DNA from 3 places in the Nocardia sp. NPDC003999 genome. Region 1 is predicted to be linked to each of the others. Evidence: riboswitches for the same ligand, from Rfam matches in the RefSeq annotation. Region 1 holds a riboswitch; each other region holds the start of a gene.
What was found. Region 1 has a riboswitch for S-adenosylmethionine ahead of ACWESM_RS33220 (amino acid ABC transporter permease). Riboswitches for the same ligand answer to the same signal wherever they lie in the genome.

Region 1 (4,248 bases):
CTGGTGGCGCTCGGTGACGCAGAATCGCTGAGCGACAGGTCGGTGTGCCGCGATAGCGTGGCCCTCATGGTGAGTGCCGACCTGCCGAAGACGTTGCGCGCGAACTCGATCCTGCCGTCCTTCGCCGCCGCGGTCGCCGTGTTGGGCGCGGGCATCGCGCTGTACAACCGGATCACCGTACGGCGGTTGACGAACACCCCGACGACGGTGATCGAACCGGTCACGGTCTGTATCCCGGCGCGCGACGAGGCCGACCGGCTACCCGAGCTGATCGGCGACCTGCGCGCCCAGGTGGGCGTGCCGCGCATGGCGGTACGCGTCCTCGACGACGCGTCCACCGACGACACCGGCGCCGCGGCCCGCGCGGCGATCGACGGCGACCCGCGTTTCACCTTGCTGCACAGTGAGTCCGATCCGGTCCCCGGCTGGACCGGAAAAGCCGCCGCCTGCGTCCGGCTGGCCGAGGAGGTGTCGACGCCGGTGCTGATCTTCTTGGACGCCGACGTGCGGCTGGCCCCGACGGCGCTCGCGGCGGCGGTCGGCGCGCTGCGCGAACGACGCGCCGCATTGGTCTCCCCCTGGCCGCTGCAGGTGGCAGGCTCGGTGGCGGAGGCGCTGGTGCAGCCCCTGCTGTGCTGGTCGTGGGCCTCGACGCTGCCGGTCACCGCGGTCGACCGGAGCCTGCGGCCCGCCACGGCGGTGGCCTGCGGGCAGTTCCTCGTGTTCGACAACGCCGCGTACCGCTCGGTGGGCGGCCACACGGCGGTGGCCGGAAGCGTCACCGAAGACCTCGACATCGCCCGTACGCTGCGGCGAGCCGGTCATTCCACGGTTCTGGTGGCCGCGGGACCGCTGGCCCGCACCAGGATGTATCGCGACGCCGCGGAATTGGACGCGGGCTACTCCCGCTGGCTCTGGTCGGCCTACGACGGCACGATAACGGGTGGAGCGGCGGTGGGACTGGTTGCCGCCCTTGCCTATTGGGTGCCGCCCGCAGTGGCGGTGTTCGGCCGCGGGGCGTACCGCCGGGCGGGCCTGGCCGGCTGGCTCGCCGCCGTCGCCGGGCGACTGCTGGCCCGCTCGACCGAAACCGGCGGCCCGCTGAAACCTTCGGATCTGCCTGCCGCCGTCGCGCATCCGGTGTCGGTGGCGGTGTATCTGCTTTTGTGGGTGCGGTCACACCTGGCCCGTCGCCGCGGCACGGCGCGCTGGAAAGGTCGGCCGCTTCCCTGAGCAGCCGTGCCGCGGTGACGGAAATCTCATGGCACCGGGGTGATTCCCACCGTCGGCAGGAAGAAGCAGGACTTGGCGCCGTTCTGCACCGTGCCGAACATCGCGGCGAGCACGGTGCCCTTCCCGGTGTCCACCGGGACCGCGCGCACCCCGCCCATCGGGAGGGACGCGACGAGGAAGTCCCGGATCGCCTGCTCGGCCGCGGGCCGCTGGTCCGGCGGAACGGCCGCGGGAACCATCGAACGCGCGACCTCGGGCAGCGGCCCCATGGCGGCGGTGCCGCTGCGGCCGGTACTCAGATTCAGCCAGCTCACCTGCATTCCGGCGGTATTCGGGCCGTCCGGTCCGAGCCCGTAGGGCACGAAGGTGAACATGGCCTGCCCGGCCTTGACGGCGCTGAGGTCCTGGCCGGGAATCTGGACGGTGGTCTTCGGCCACGGCCCCGGAATGGCGCCTGCCACGGCGGGCGCCAGACCGGCCGTGGTGTTGTCGAGGCAGAACGCCGACGCGCTCGGGTACGCGAACGGCTGGATACCGAGCGCGCGCAACGCGTCGAGCGCGGCTTGATACGCGCCGAACAGGTCACCGGGGGCGGCGATCGGCACGGAGTCCTCGGGAAACGCGGGAATCGTGGCATCCGGAGCCGCGAACGCGACCCCCGGCCCGGCGAGCACGAAGGCGATCGAACTGGTCGCGACAGCGGACAACTGGGTCAGACGGCGCAATATGGTCACGAAACCTCCTCATCGGCGGAACGATCGAGGGGGACAGTACTCCGGCAAACGCAATCAGCAGCCGAGATTGCACACAGCAATTTCGTGGCGAGTCCTGTTTGCCCGGAACGGACCTCCGCGTCGCCCACCGGCGTTCCCCCGCGTCGGCGATAGCCGTATGCTGCATCGGACCATCCCAGTCCGGCGCCACGCGCCCTGGATCGGCGAAGCGCGGAAACTCACCTCGCCCTCGGCAGAGCAGCGCACGCCCGGTTACTACAAAGATCCGATGAATCGGCGTCGACAAGATCTACGCTCACGGTGATTACTTCTCTTGTTCCAGGCTTCCCTTGCTGGGCATCATGATTCGGCTCGCCCCTGACATCCGCTGAAGGGGGGTCGGCGCCAACCATCCAGAGCGACCGAGAGACCTGGCTCGTCGACGTCGCAGCAACCCCCCGGTCACCGGGTGCGGGTGCTTCCGCCGGGACCGATGGAGGAACCGAAGTGATCATCGAGGACCCGTCATGAGCGCGTCCACCGCGCCGGACGCCGCCCCCGAGGCCGCCGCGCCGACCGAACCGGACCCGACCGGAACACCGGCCCCCGCCGAGACCGGCACGACGCCGACCGTCGCGAAGACCCGGCATCCCTGGCGCTGGGTGATCAGTGCCGTCGCGCTGATCCTGCTCGCCCAGTTCGTGCACGGGCTGGCCACCAATCCCGGCTGGGATTGGCCGACGTTCGCGCGGTACATCACGGCCGAGTCGGTGCTGTCGGCGCTGCGGGTCACCTTGGAGCTGACCGCGTGGGGCACGGCGCTGGGTTTTCTGCTCGGCACCGCGCTCGCGATCGCCCGGCTGTCGAACAACCCGGTGCTGCGGGTGATCGCGTGGGTCTACATCTGGGCATTCCGCTCGATCCCGCTGATCGTGCAGCTGCTGTTCTGGTTCAACATCGCTTACCTGTATCGGACCCTCTCGGTCGGCATCCCGTTCGGGCCCGCGCTGTTCACCTTCGAGGTGAACGGGGTGATCAGCGGTTTCACCGCCGCCGTGATCGGCTTGGCGCTGCATCAGGCGGCGTATTCGGCCGAGATCATCCGGGCCGGGTTCATCTCGGTGGACGCTGGTCAGCTGGAAGCCGCCGCCGCCTTGGGGATTCCACGGCTGCGGCAATTCCGCACGGTGGTGGTGCCGCAGGCGATGCGCTCGATCCTGCCGAACGCGGCCAACGAGGTGATCAGCCTGTTCAAGGGCACCTCGATCGTGTCGGTGATGGCGATCGCCGAGCTGTTCTACCAGGTCCAGGTCATCTACGGGCGCAACGGACGGGTGGTGCCGCTGCTGATGGTCGCGACGGTCTGGTACATCGTGCTCACCACGGCGCTCTCGGTGGCGCAGTACTACATCGAACGCCACTACGCCAAGGGCGCGCACCGCACGCCGCCGCCGACGCCGCTGCAACGCGCGTGGCGGAAGCTGCGCGAGGTCGCCGAGGCCGGTCCCGCCGCACCGCGCGGAGCGACCCGATGAGCGCCACACCCGCCGTGCAGGTCCGCGGCGTCCGGAAATCCTTCGGCTCGCACGAAGTGTTGCGCGGCATCGATCTCACCGTGCGATCCGGCGAGGTGGTGGCCGTGATCGGCCCGTCCGGGTCGGGCAAGTCGACCCTGCTGCGCGTGGTGAACCATCTGGAGACGCTGGACGCGGGCACCGTGCACATCGACGGCGAGCTGATCGGATATCGGCTGCGGCGCGACCGCTTGCACGCGCTGCCCGACCACGCGGTGCGCAAGCAGCGCTCCCGGATCGGCTTCGTCTTCCAGCAGTTCAATCTGTTCCCGCATCTGACCGTGCTCGACAACGTCACGCTCGCACCGCTGTCCGCGCAGCGGCGCGATCGGACCGAGGTGGAGCGCGAGGCACGCCTGCTGCTGGATCGGGTCGGCATCGGGCACCTGGCGGACGCGTATCCGCGCAGGCTGTCGGGCGGGCAGCAGCAGCGGGTGGCGATCGCCCGCGCGCTGGCGCTGCGCCCCCGCGTGATCCTGTTCGACGAGCCCACCTCCGCGCTGGACCCGGAACTGGTCGGCGAAGTGCTCGACGTGATCCGCGATCTGGCGCACGGCGGCACCGCGCTGGTGATCGTCACCCACGAGATCGGCTTCGCCCGTGAGGTCGCCGACACCGTGGTGTTCCTCGACGAGGGCGTCATCGTCGAGCAGGGCCCGCCCTCGGTCGTTCTCGACCATCCCGAACACCCGCGCACTCGCGCGTTCCTTTCCCGAGTCCGTTGACGA
Region 2 (4,248 bases), on a different contig from region 1:
GGAAGCCGTGCCCCGTCCTCGGAACCTTCGATCAGGTTCTCCGGCCGGTCCCGGATCATCAGCGCGATGATCGGGACGGCCGCCAAGAAGAACCCGGCGCCGACGTAGAAGGCCACGTCGTAACTGTGGATCGCGGCCCGCGCGGCCAAGTTGTCGATGCCAGGGTTGTCATGCGCGAAGGTCTTGGCGACCTGCACCGAGATGGTGGTCAGCAGCGCCGTGCCGACCGCCCCGCCGACCTGCTGCGCCGCGTTCAGCAGCGCGGAAGCGACGCCGGAGTCCTCTTCCTCCACCTGATGCAGCGCGACCGTCTGCATGCCGACGAACAGCGGACCCATACCGAGCGCGATGAGCACCTGAGCGGGCAGCACACCGGCGAGGAAGCTGTCACCGAAGCTCAGTTGAGCCAGCAGCACCAGGCCGACGACGCCCAGCACGGCCCCGGCCAGCATCAGCGGACGCGGGCCGAGCTTCGGCAGCAGAGCGCTGGTGACACCCGCCGAGATCGCGATGCCCGCCGGGAAGGGCAGGAACGCGAAGCCCGCCTTCAGGGCGGAGTAGCCCAGCGTGATCTGGAAGTAGAAGCTCAGGAACAGGAACATCGCGAACATCGCGATCGGGATGAGCAGCGCGGCGAGGAACGCGCCGCCCCGGTTGATCTCACCCGGGATGTGCAACGGCAGCAGCGGGTTCGCCGAGCGCCGTTCGATCGCGACGAAGGCGACGAGCAAGGCCAGCCCGGCGACCAGCAGCGCCAGCGTGCTGCCCGCCAGCCAGCCGTCGTCGGCGGCACGACTGAAGCCGTACACGATGGAGATCAGACCGAGCGTCACGGTGACGGCTCCTGGCACGTCGTATCCCCCGCTGCGCGGCGCGGGCACGTCCTTCGCCACCCAGGCCAGCGCGCCGAGCAGCGCGATCAGCGCGATCGGCGTGTTGACCAGCAGGCACCAGCGCCAGGAGGCGTATTCGGTGAGCGCGCCACCGGCGATCAGCCCCAGCGCCGCACCACCCGCGGAGATGCCCGCGAACACACCGAACGCGGTGGCCCGCTCGCCGGGCTCGGTGAAGGTCACCGACAGCAGCGAGAGCGCGGCCGGAGCCAGCAGTGCGGCGAACGCGCCCTGCAACGCGCGTCCGGCGAACAGTTCCGCGCCGGTCTGCGCGAGACCGGCCAGCGCCGACGCACTCGCGAAGCCGATCAGGCCGACGATGAAGATCCGGCGTCGGCCGAGGTAGTCGGCCAGCCTGCCGCCGAGCAGCAGCAGGCCACCGAAGATCAGCGTGTAGGCGGTGAGCATCCATTGCCGGTTGCCGTCGCTGATGTCGAGATCCCGCTGCGCGAACGGCAGCGAGATCGTCACGATGGTGGCGTCCAGCACCACCATGAGCTGGGCTAACGCGATCACTCCCAGCGCGAGCCAACGCGCTGAACCGCTCGCCCGCTGCGGCGCGTGCACCGCTGTCGCGGTCTCGGTCACGGTCTTCTCCTCGTCCTCGATGTCCGGAGCAATCCTGTCATCTAGCGACATTTGTCGTCAAGCGCAAAATGTCGTGTTACGACATTTGACCGTTACGGACAGGAAAACGGCAGGTTGCGTTAACATGGGGGCATGCTCGAGTTATCGGCGCCGACGGGCGCGGGCGCAGCGGCCGACCGCGCCGCCGGCGGCCCGGCGACCCAGGGCCTGCGCGAACGCAAGAAGCAACAGACCAGGCTGCGGATCATCGCCGCGGCCCTGGATCTGTGCGACACACAGGGCTTCGACGCCACCACGATCGAGCAGATCGCCAACGCCGCGGACGTCTCGCCGCGCACGATCAACCGCTATTTCGACAGCAAAGAAGACATCGTCCTGGGGCCCGTGCAGGATTTCGGGCAGACCATCGCCGAGACGCTGCGCGAGTTGCCCCGCACGGGCAACGAACTCGGGGCGCTGCGCCAGGCCTTCCTGCACGTGGTCGATGAAGCCGCCGCGGCGGGCGAGGCGGATCCGCTGTCGTTCCGGCAGTTCCAGAAGATGCAGCGGATTCTGCGCAGCAGCCCGTCGGTCAGCGCGCGCAGCATGGAGCACGCCGACGACAAGAACCACGCGATCGCCGCCGTGGTCGCCGAGCGCCTCGGCACCACGCCGGACGCGCGCCCGGTGCGGCTGATCGTCGGCACCTGGCAACTGATCGGCCACATCGGCATGGAGTGCTCCGACGATGTGTTCCTCGACGACGACCTGGCGGTCGCGGCCAGGGCGGGGCGGGCGGCGTTCACCGAGGCCTACGACGAGTTCGTGCGCACCTGCTGCGGGGCACCGACCGCTGCGGACCAGTGAGTTCGACGGAGGATTTCGGGCGCTGACCGCCCGCCGGTTATGATGCCGGGCAGGTCATGAGTACCAGCGTCAAGCCCCGGCTCGCTGGTCGGCAACCCTCCAGCCGCGGTGGGGTGCTCCGGGTGATGACCTGGCTCCCGAGAGCCGGGAGCAAGCGCGTAACAGGAGGTCGCCGGCATGTGTTGTTGTTCGTTACCCACACACCGCTAACCCCTGCTGTACCGGCGAACACCTGCTTGGGAGCAAACCATGAGTGAATTCACCGCGCCCGGGGCCGAGCGAGGCCCGGCGCAGTCGGCCCCGCACAGCCGTGGTGCCGAGTTCGGGGTCGTGCGCTTCCTCCCGGATCCTCCGCCCGCCGGTTTCGCGGGGGCGGCGACATGACCGTGAACACCGAACCGATCGCGCGGACCTCCGGCATCGCCCTGCCGCCCCCGGATGGACAGCTCGGCACCATCGCCATCGGAGACGTGCGGCTGGAGAACGGCGCGGTCATCCCGGACGTCCACCTCGCGGTACAACGCTGGGGTGAGCTCTCCCCCGGCATGGACAACATCGTGCTGGTCGAACACGCGCTGACCGGCGACTCGCACGTCGTCGGCAAGCCCGACGGCGTGCACCCGCTGCCCGGCTGGTGGGACGGCATGGTCGGTCCCGGCGCGCCGCTGGACACCGACGAATGGTGTGTGCTCGCGACGAACGTGCTCGGCGGCTGCAAGGGCAGCACCGGGCCGTCCACTGCCGCTCCGGACGGAAAGCCGTGGGGCTCGCGTTTTCCCGAGATCTCCATCCGCGATCAGGTGACCGCCGAAGCCGCTCTGCTCGACCTGCTCGGTGTCGAGCGGCTCGCGGCCGTGGTCGGCGGGTCGATGGGCGGTATGCGGGTGCTCGAGTGGATGGTCGGCGCACCGGATCGGGTCGCCGCGGCGCTGGTGCTCGCGGTCGGAGCCCGCGCCACCGCCGATCAGATCGGCACCCAGACCACCCAGATCGCGGCGATCACGTCCGATCCGGACTGGCAGGGCGGCGACTATCACGGCACCGGCCGCGCCCCGACGACGGGGATGGCGCTGGCCCGGCGGATCGCGCACCTGACCTACCGCACCGAGTTCGAGCTGGATCACCGGTTCGAGAACAAGCCGCAGGGCGACGAGGACCCGTGGAACGGCGGACGCTACGCGGTGCAGAGCTACCTGGACCATCAGGCCGAAAAGCTCTGCAAGCGTTTCGATCCCGCCACCTATGTGCTGCTGACCGAGGCGATGAACCGCCACGACGTCGGCCGCGGCCGGGGCGGCATCGAGGCGGCGCTCTCGGCGACGCCGGTGCCGTGCGTGGTCGGCGGCGTCGACTCCGACCGGCTCTATCCGCTGCGGACCCAGCAGGAACTCGCCGATCTGCTGCCCGGATGCGACGGACTGGAGATCGTGCACTCCCGCGACGGGCACGACGGATTCCTCACCGAGGCGGCGGCGGTGTCCAAACTGCTGACCGAGACCATGCGCCTGGCCCGCGCCGGTGTGCGCCCCGAACGCTGACAAGGGTCCACTTCCCCTCGCGCCCGCACTGATCGGTACCTCGCGCCGTGATGCCGTCCACTCTCAGAGCGCTGCGGCTCGCCGCGCCGCTTCGATGTGGTTGATGTTGGTTTCGATCCACTCCCGCAGCGCCGCTATCGGCGTGCGCAGACTGTGCCCCAGCCCTGTCAGCGTGTAGTCGACTCGTGGCGGGATCGTGGGATGCACTGTGCGCGTGACGAAACCGTCGCTCTCCAGTTGCCGCAACGTCTGCGTCAGCATCTTCTGGGAGATGCCATCGATACGGTGGCGCAGATCGGTGTAGCGCATGGTGCCGTCGGCGAGCGCGTCGATGATCAGGACCGTCCATTTCCCCGCGATGTGGTCGAGGATCTCCCGCGTGG
Region 3 (4,248 bases), on a different contig from region 1:
CTTCGACCTGCCGGGCAAGAACAAGAACGGCAAGAAGAACGACAAGAAAGACGACGTTCCGAGCCACTTGATCCTGCACGGTGCACCGTCTTCACCCGGCGTCACCATGCCGATGTGACCGATCCCTGCTCAGGCGAGGGCTTGGTCGAGATCCTGAAGCAGGTCTTCCACGTCCTCCAGGCCCACCGAGATGCGGACGACGCCGTCGGACAAACCGATGGTGGCCCGGCCTTCGGGGCCCATGGCGCGGTGTGTCGTGGTCGCGGGGTGGGTGATCAGGGACTTGGCGTCACCGAGGTTGTTGGAGATGTCGACGATGCGCAACCGGTTCAGGACTTCGAACGCGCGCTTCTTCGCCTCGTTCTCGGGTGCGTTCAGCTCGAAGGTGACCACGGTGCCGCCGCCGCTCATCTGGCCCGTGGCCAGCGCGTACTGCGGATGCGAATCCAGGAACGGGTATCGCACCCAGCTGACGGCCGGGTTGCTCTCCAGGAAGCGGGCGATCCGCAGCGCGGACTCCGTCGAATGGCGCACCCGCAGCGGCATCGTCTCCAAGCCTTTGAGCAGCGTCCACGCGTTGAACGGGCTCAGCGCGGGGCCGGTGTGGCGCATCAGCGTCTTCACCGGGCCGTCGATGTAGTCCGTGGCGCCGAGGATGGCGCCGCCCAGCACGCGGCCTTGCCCATCGATGTGCTTGGTGCCGGAGTAGACCACCACGTCGGCGCCGAGTTCGAAGCCGCGTTGCAGCAGCGGAGTGGCGAACACGTTGTCCAGCACGACCTTCGCGCCTGCCGCGTGCGCCAGCTCGCTCACCCGCCGCACGTCGACCAACGTCTGCATCGGATTGGCGGGCGTCTCGAAGAAGACCGCCTGAGTGGGCACGGACAGCGCCTGTTCCCACTGGTCCAGATCCTCGCCGTCGACGAAGACGGTCTCCACGCCCCAGCGCGGCAGTATCTCGTTGCACACCACGAAGCACGAGCCGAACAGGCTGCGCGCGGCGACGAGCCGGTCGCCGGCGCCCAGCAGCGCGCCCAGCGCGGTGAACACCGCGGCCATGCCGCTCGCGGTCGCGAAGCACGCCTCGGCGCCGTCGAGCAGGCGCATCCGCTCCTCGAACATGGCCACCGTCGGGTTGCCGTAGCGGGAGTAGACGAAATGTTCGACCTCGCCGGTGAACGCGGCCTCGGCGGCCTCCGCGCTCTCGTAGACGAAGCCGGAGGTGAGGTAGAGCGCCTCGGCGGTCTCCTCGAAACCGGAGCGCCGCAGCCCGCCGCGCACGCCGAGCGTCGCGGGGCCGACGCTCTCGGGCAACGGCTTGTCGAACGCGCCGCCGGTGATCACGACTGCCGCCAGGGCAGTCCGAGGGCACGCCAGCCGGAGCCGCCGCGATGCCCGAATTCGTCGAGCGGGCCTTCGAAGCCCTCCAGCACGTTGTAGGAGGTGCGGTAGCCCGCCGAGGTGGCGGCGATCGCCGCGCCCACCGAACGCTGACCGGAGCGACAGAGGAAGACGACAGGAGCCTCGGGATCATGGCCGTCGAGCGCTTGCTTCAGCTGCTCGACGAACGTCTCGTTGCGCGCCCCCGTGGAATCGACCCACTCGATCAGCACGGTCGGCCGTTCGATCGGGCTCGTGTCGGGGACTCCGACGAATCTCCATTCCGCTTCCGTCCGCACGTCCACCAGGACGGCTTCCGGATTGTCCCGCAGCAACTCCCAAGCCTGCTGAGCGGTGATGTCACCGGCATAACTCATGTGCACCTCCTGCGAATCCGCACTTGCCGCGCCCGGGACCAGGGCGCCGCCAGGTCGTCACCCGGAGCACCCCACCGCGGAGGAGGGTTGCCGACCAGCAATGCCGGGGCTTGACACTGGTTCTCATGACCTTCGACTGAGATTGCACCGACCCGGGTCACCGTGTCAAACGGTGACGCACCCTGCGCGAACGCTCAGGTGCATACCAGCCACTTGTCGCCGGATCTGGCGAGAATCCAGGTCGTCGTCTTCTCCTGCCCGTCCACCTTCGTGGTGACGGTCGCCTTGCCCCGGTCGCCGTCCACCATGGGCGGGTCGATTTTCGTGATCTCGACGGGCTTTCCGGCGCCGTCCTGGCCCGCCAGCGGTGAGTGGGCGGCGTCGAAGCCCTGGCACGCGGTGCCGGGCGGCGGCACGGCGTCGCTGCGGTTGGCACCGTCGACGAAGTTTCGGACGGCCGCCGTGATGCGGTCGGCGTCTGTGACATTTTTCTCAGCGGGCGACAGCACACCGCCGAGCACGATCGCGATCAGCACGATCGCCGCGACCACCGCGGCGGCGACGAACGGGACCACCGAGCGTTTATCGGTCTGATCGACCCGGATGATCTCGTCCTCGCCCGCGGTCGGCTGCTGTTCGGTCATGGCTCGATGATCCCTGGTCGGCGCCGGTATCGAGCGCTCGACCCCGGGCAATACACCGGCGCGGCGCCGACCAGGGGCGAGCGGCGGCGATAGACCGCGCGCGAGCGGGTAAGCGGCAATCGTGGCTGTCGATGGCATCCGTCGAGTTCACGCACCGACGCGGGGCGGCGTCGGCCATCCCGATAGAATCGCGGGACGGCGGCCTGCTGTCATAGCGAATCGGCAGCTCTACGCCGCGGCGAACGGAGCACCGTGCAGCCACGAGCCGGCGACGCCGGCGTCCGCACCGGACGGGTGCGACCGAGCCGGTGCGTCAACTTAGCCTAAGCTAAGCCCGACGTCATTAATTGTTTCGACCATAAAGGTGCGCGTAAAGAGATGACCGAACAGAGTGCAGTAGAGGATGGCGGTGTCCGCGAGCCCTCCGTGGTGACGCAGGCTTCCTCCTCCGGGCCTGACGCGCACACCGCGAAGACCCGCCCGCTCCGCATCGCGATCGTGGGCGCCGGACCGGCCGGGATCTACGCCGCCGACGCCTTGATGAAGTCCGATGCCGAGGTGTCGATCGACCTCTACGAGCGCATGCCCGCGCCGTTCGGCCTGATCCGCTACGGCGTCGCGCCCGATCACCCCCGCATCAAGGGCATCATCACGGCCCTGCACAAGGTCCTCGACAAGCCGCAGGTGCGCCTGCTCGGCAACATCGACTACGGCACCGACATCACCCTCGACGACCTGCGGGCCTTCTACGACGCGGTGATCTTCTCCACCGGCGCCAACGCCGACCGCGCCCTGCCGATCCCCGGCATCGACCTCGACGGCTCCTACGGCGCCGCCGACTTCGTCTCCTGGTACGACGGCCACCCCGACGTCCCCCGCACCTGGCCGCTGGAGGCGGAGAAGGTCGCCGTCCTCGGCGTCGGCAACGTCGCCCTCGACGTCGCCCGCGTGCTGGCCAAGACCGGCGACGAACTGCTGCCGACCGAGATCCCGCCGAACGTCTACAAGGGCCTGGTGGCCAACAAGGCCGTCGAGGTGCACGTCTTCGGCCGCCGCGGTCCCGCGCAGGCCAAGTTCACCCCGCTGGAACTGCGCGAGCTCGACCATTCGCCCACGATCGAGGTCATCGTCGACCCCGAGGACATCGACTACGACGAAGGCTCCGAAGCCGCGCGCCGTCACTCCAAGCAGGTCGACATGGTCGCCAACACGCTCGAGCAGTGGGCCATCCGCGACGCGGGCGACCGGCCGCACAAGCTGTTCCTGCACTTCTTCGAATCCCCCGCCGAGATTCTCGGCGAGAACGGCAAGGTCGTCGGCCTGCGCACCGAGCGCACCGAGCTCGACGGCACCGGCAACGTCAAGGGCACCGGCGTGTTCAAGGACTGGGACGTGCAGGCGGTGTACCGCGCCGTCGGCTACTTGTCGCAGAACCTGACCAACCTGCCGTTCGACGACCAGGCCGGCACCGTGCCGAACGAAGCGGGCCGCGTGCTCATCGACGAGAACGCCGACGGCGCCGCGCGCTACCTGCCCGCGACCTACGTCACCGGCTGGATCAAGCGCGGCCCGGTCGGCCTGATCGGCCACACCAAGGGCGACGCCAACGAGACCATCGCCTGCCTGCTGGACGACGCTCCCGGCTTCACCCCGGCCGAGCGGCCCGACCCCGAGGCCGTCATCGAGTTCCTCGAAGGCAAGGGCATCCCGTTCACCACCTGGGCCGGTTGGTACCGCCTCGACGCGCACGAACGCTCCCTCGGTGAGCCGGAGGGCCGCGAGCGCGTCAAGGTCGTCGAACGCGAGGACATGCTGCGCGCCAGCGAACCCCACAAGGTCTGATCACC

Region 2: another riboswitch for S-adenosylmethionine. It lies ahead of metX (homoserine O-acetyltransferase MetX); the one in region 1 lies ahead of ACWESM_RS33220 (amino acid ABC transporter permease).
Region 3: another riboswitch for S-adenosylmethionine. It lies ahead of ACWESM_RS12185 (rhodanese-like domain-containing protein); the one in region 1 lies ahead of ACWESM_RS33220 (amino acid ABC transporter permease).

What each region holds. Positions count from the first base shown of each region.
Region 1 covers NZ_JBSGIB010000028.1:30,835-35,082, reverse strand. The annotation lists gene ACWESM_RS33235 (LppM family (lipo)protein) at 1-31, shown strand, start outside; gene ACWESM_RS33230 (glycosyltransferase) at 67-1,233, shown strand; gene ACWESM_RS33225 (hypothetical protein) at 1,260-1,967, opposite strand; SAM riboswitch class I at 2,353-2,446, shown strand; gene ACWESM_RS33220 (amino acid ABC transporter permease) at 2,474-3,481, shown strand; gene ACWESM_RS33215 (amino acid ABC transporter ATP-binding protein) at 3,478-4,245, shown strand.
Region 2 covers NZ_JBSGIB010000006.1:265,423-269,670, reverse strand. The annotation lists gene ACWESM_RS15980 (MFS transporter) at 1-1,532, opposite strand, end outside; gene ACWESM_RS15975 (TetR family transcriptional regulator) at 1,614-2,327, shown strand; SAM riboswitch class IV at 2,380-2,490, shown strand; gene metX (homoserine O-acetyltransferase MetX) at 2,708-3,865, shown strand; gene ACWESM_RS15965 (winged helix-turn-helix transcriptional regulator) at 3,929-4,248, opposite strand, start outside.
Region 3 covers NZ_JBSGIB010000004.1:394,252-398,499, reverse strand. The annotation lists gene ACWESM_RS12195 (serine/threonine-protein kinase) at 1-118, shown strand, start outside; gene ACWESM_RS12190 (O-succinylhomoserine sulfhydrylase) at 130-1,344, opposite strand; gene ACWESM_RS12185 (rhodanese-like domain-containing protein) at 1,341-1,757, opposite strand; SAM riboswitch class IV at 1,772-1,888, opposite strand; gene ACWESM_RS12180 (Rv0361 family membrane protein) at 1,952-2,401, opposite strand; gene ACWESM_RS12175 (FAD-dependent oxidoreductase) at 2,780-4,243, shown strand.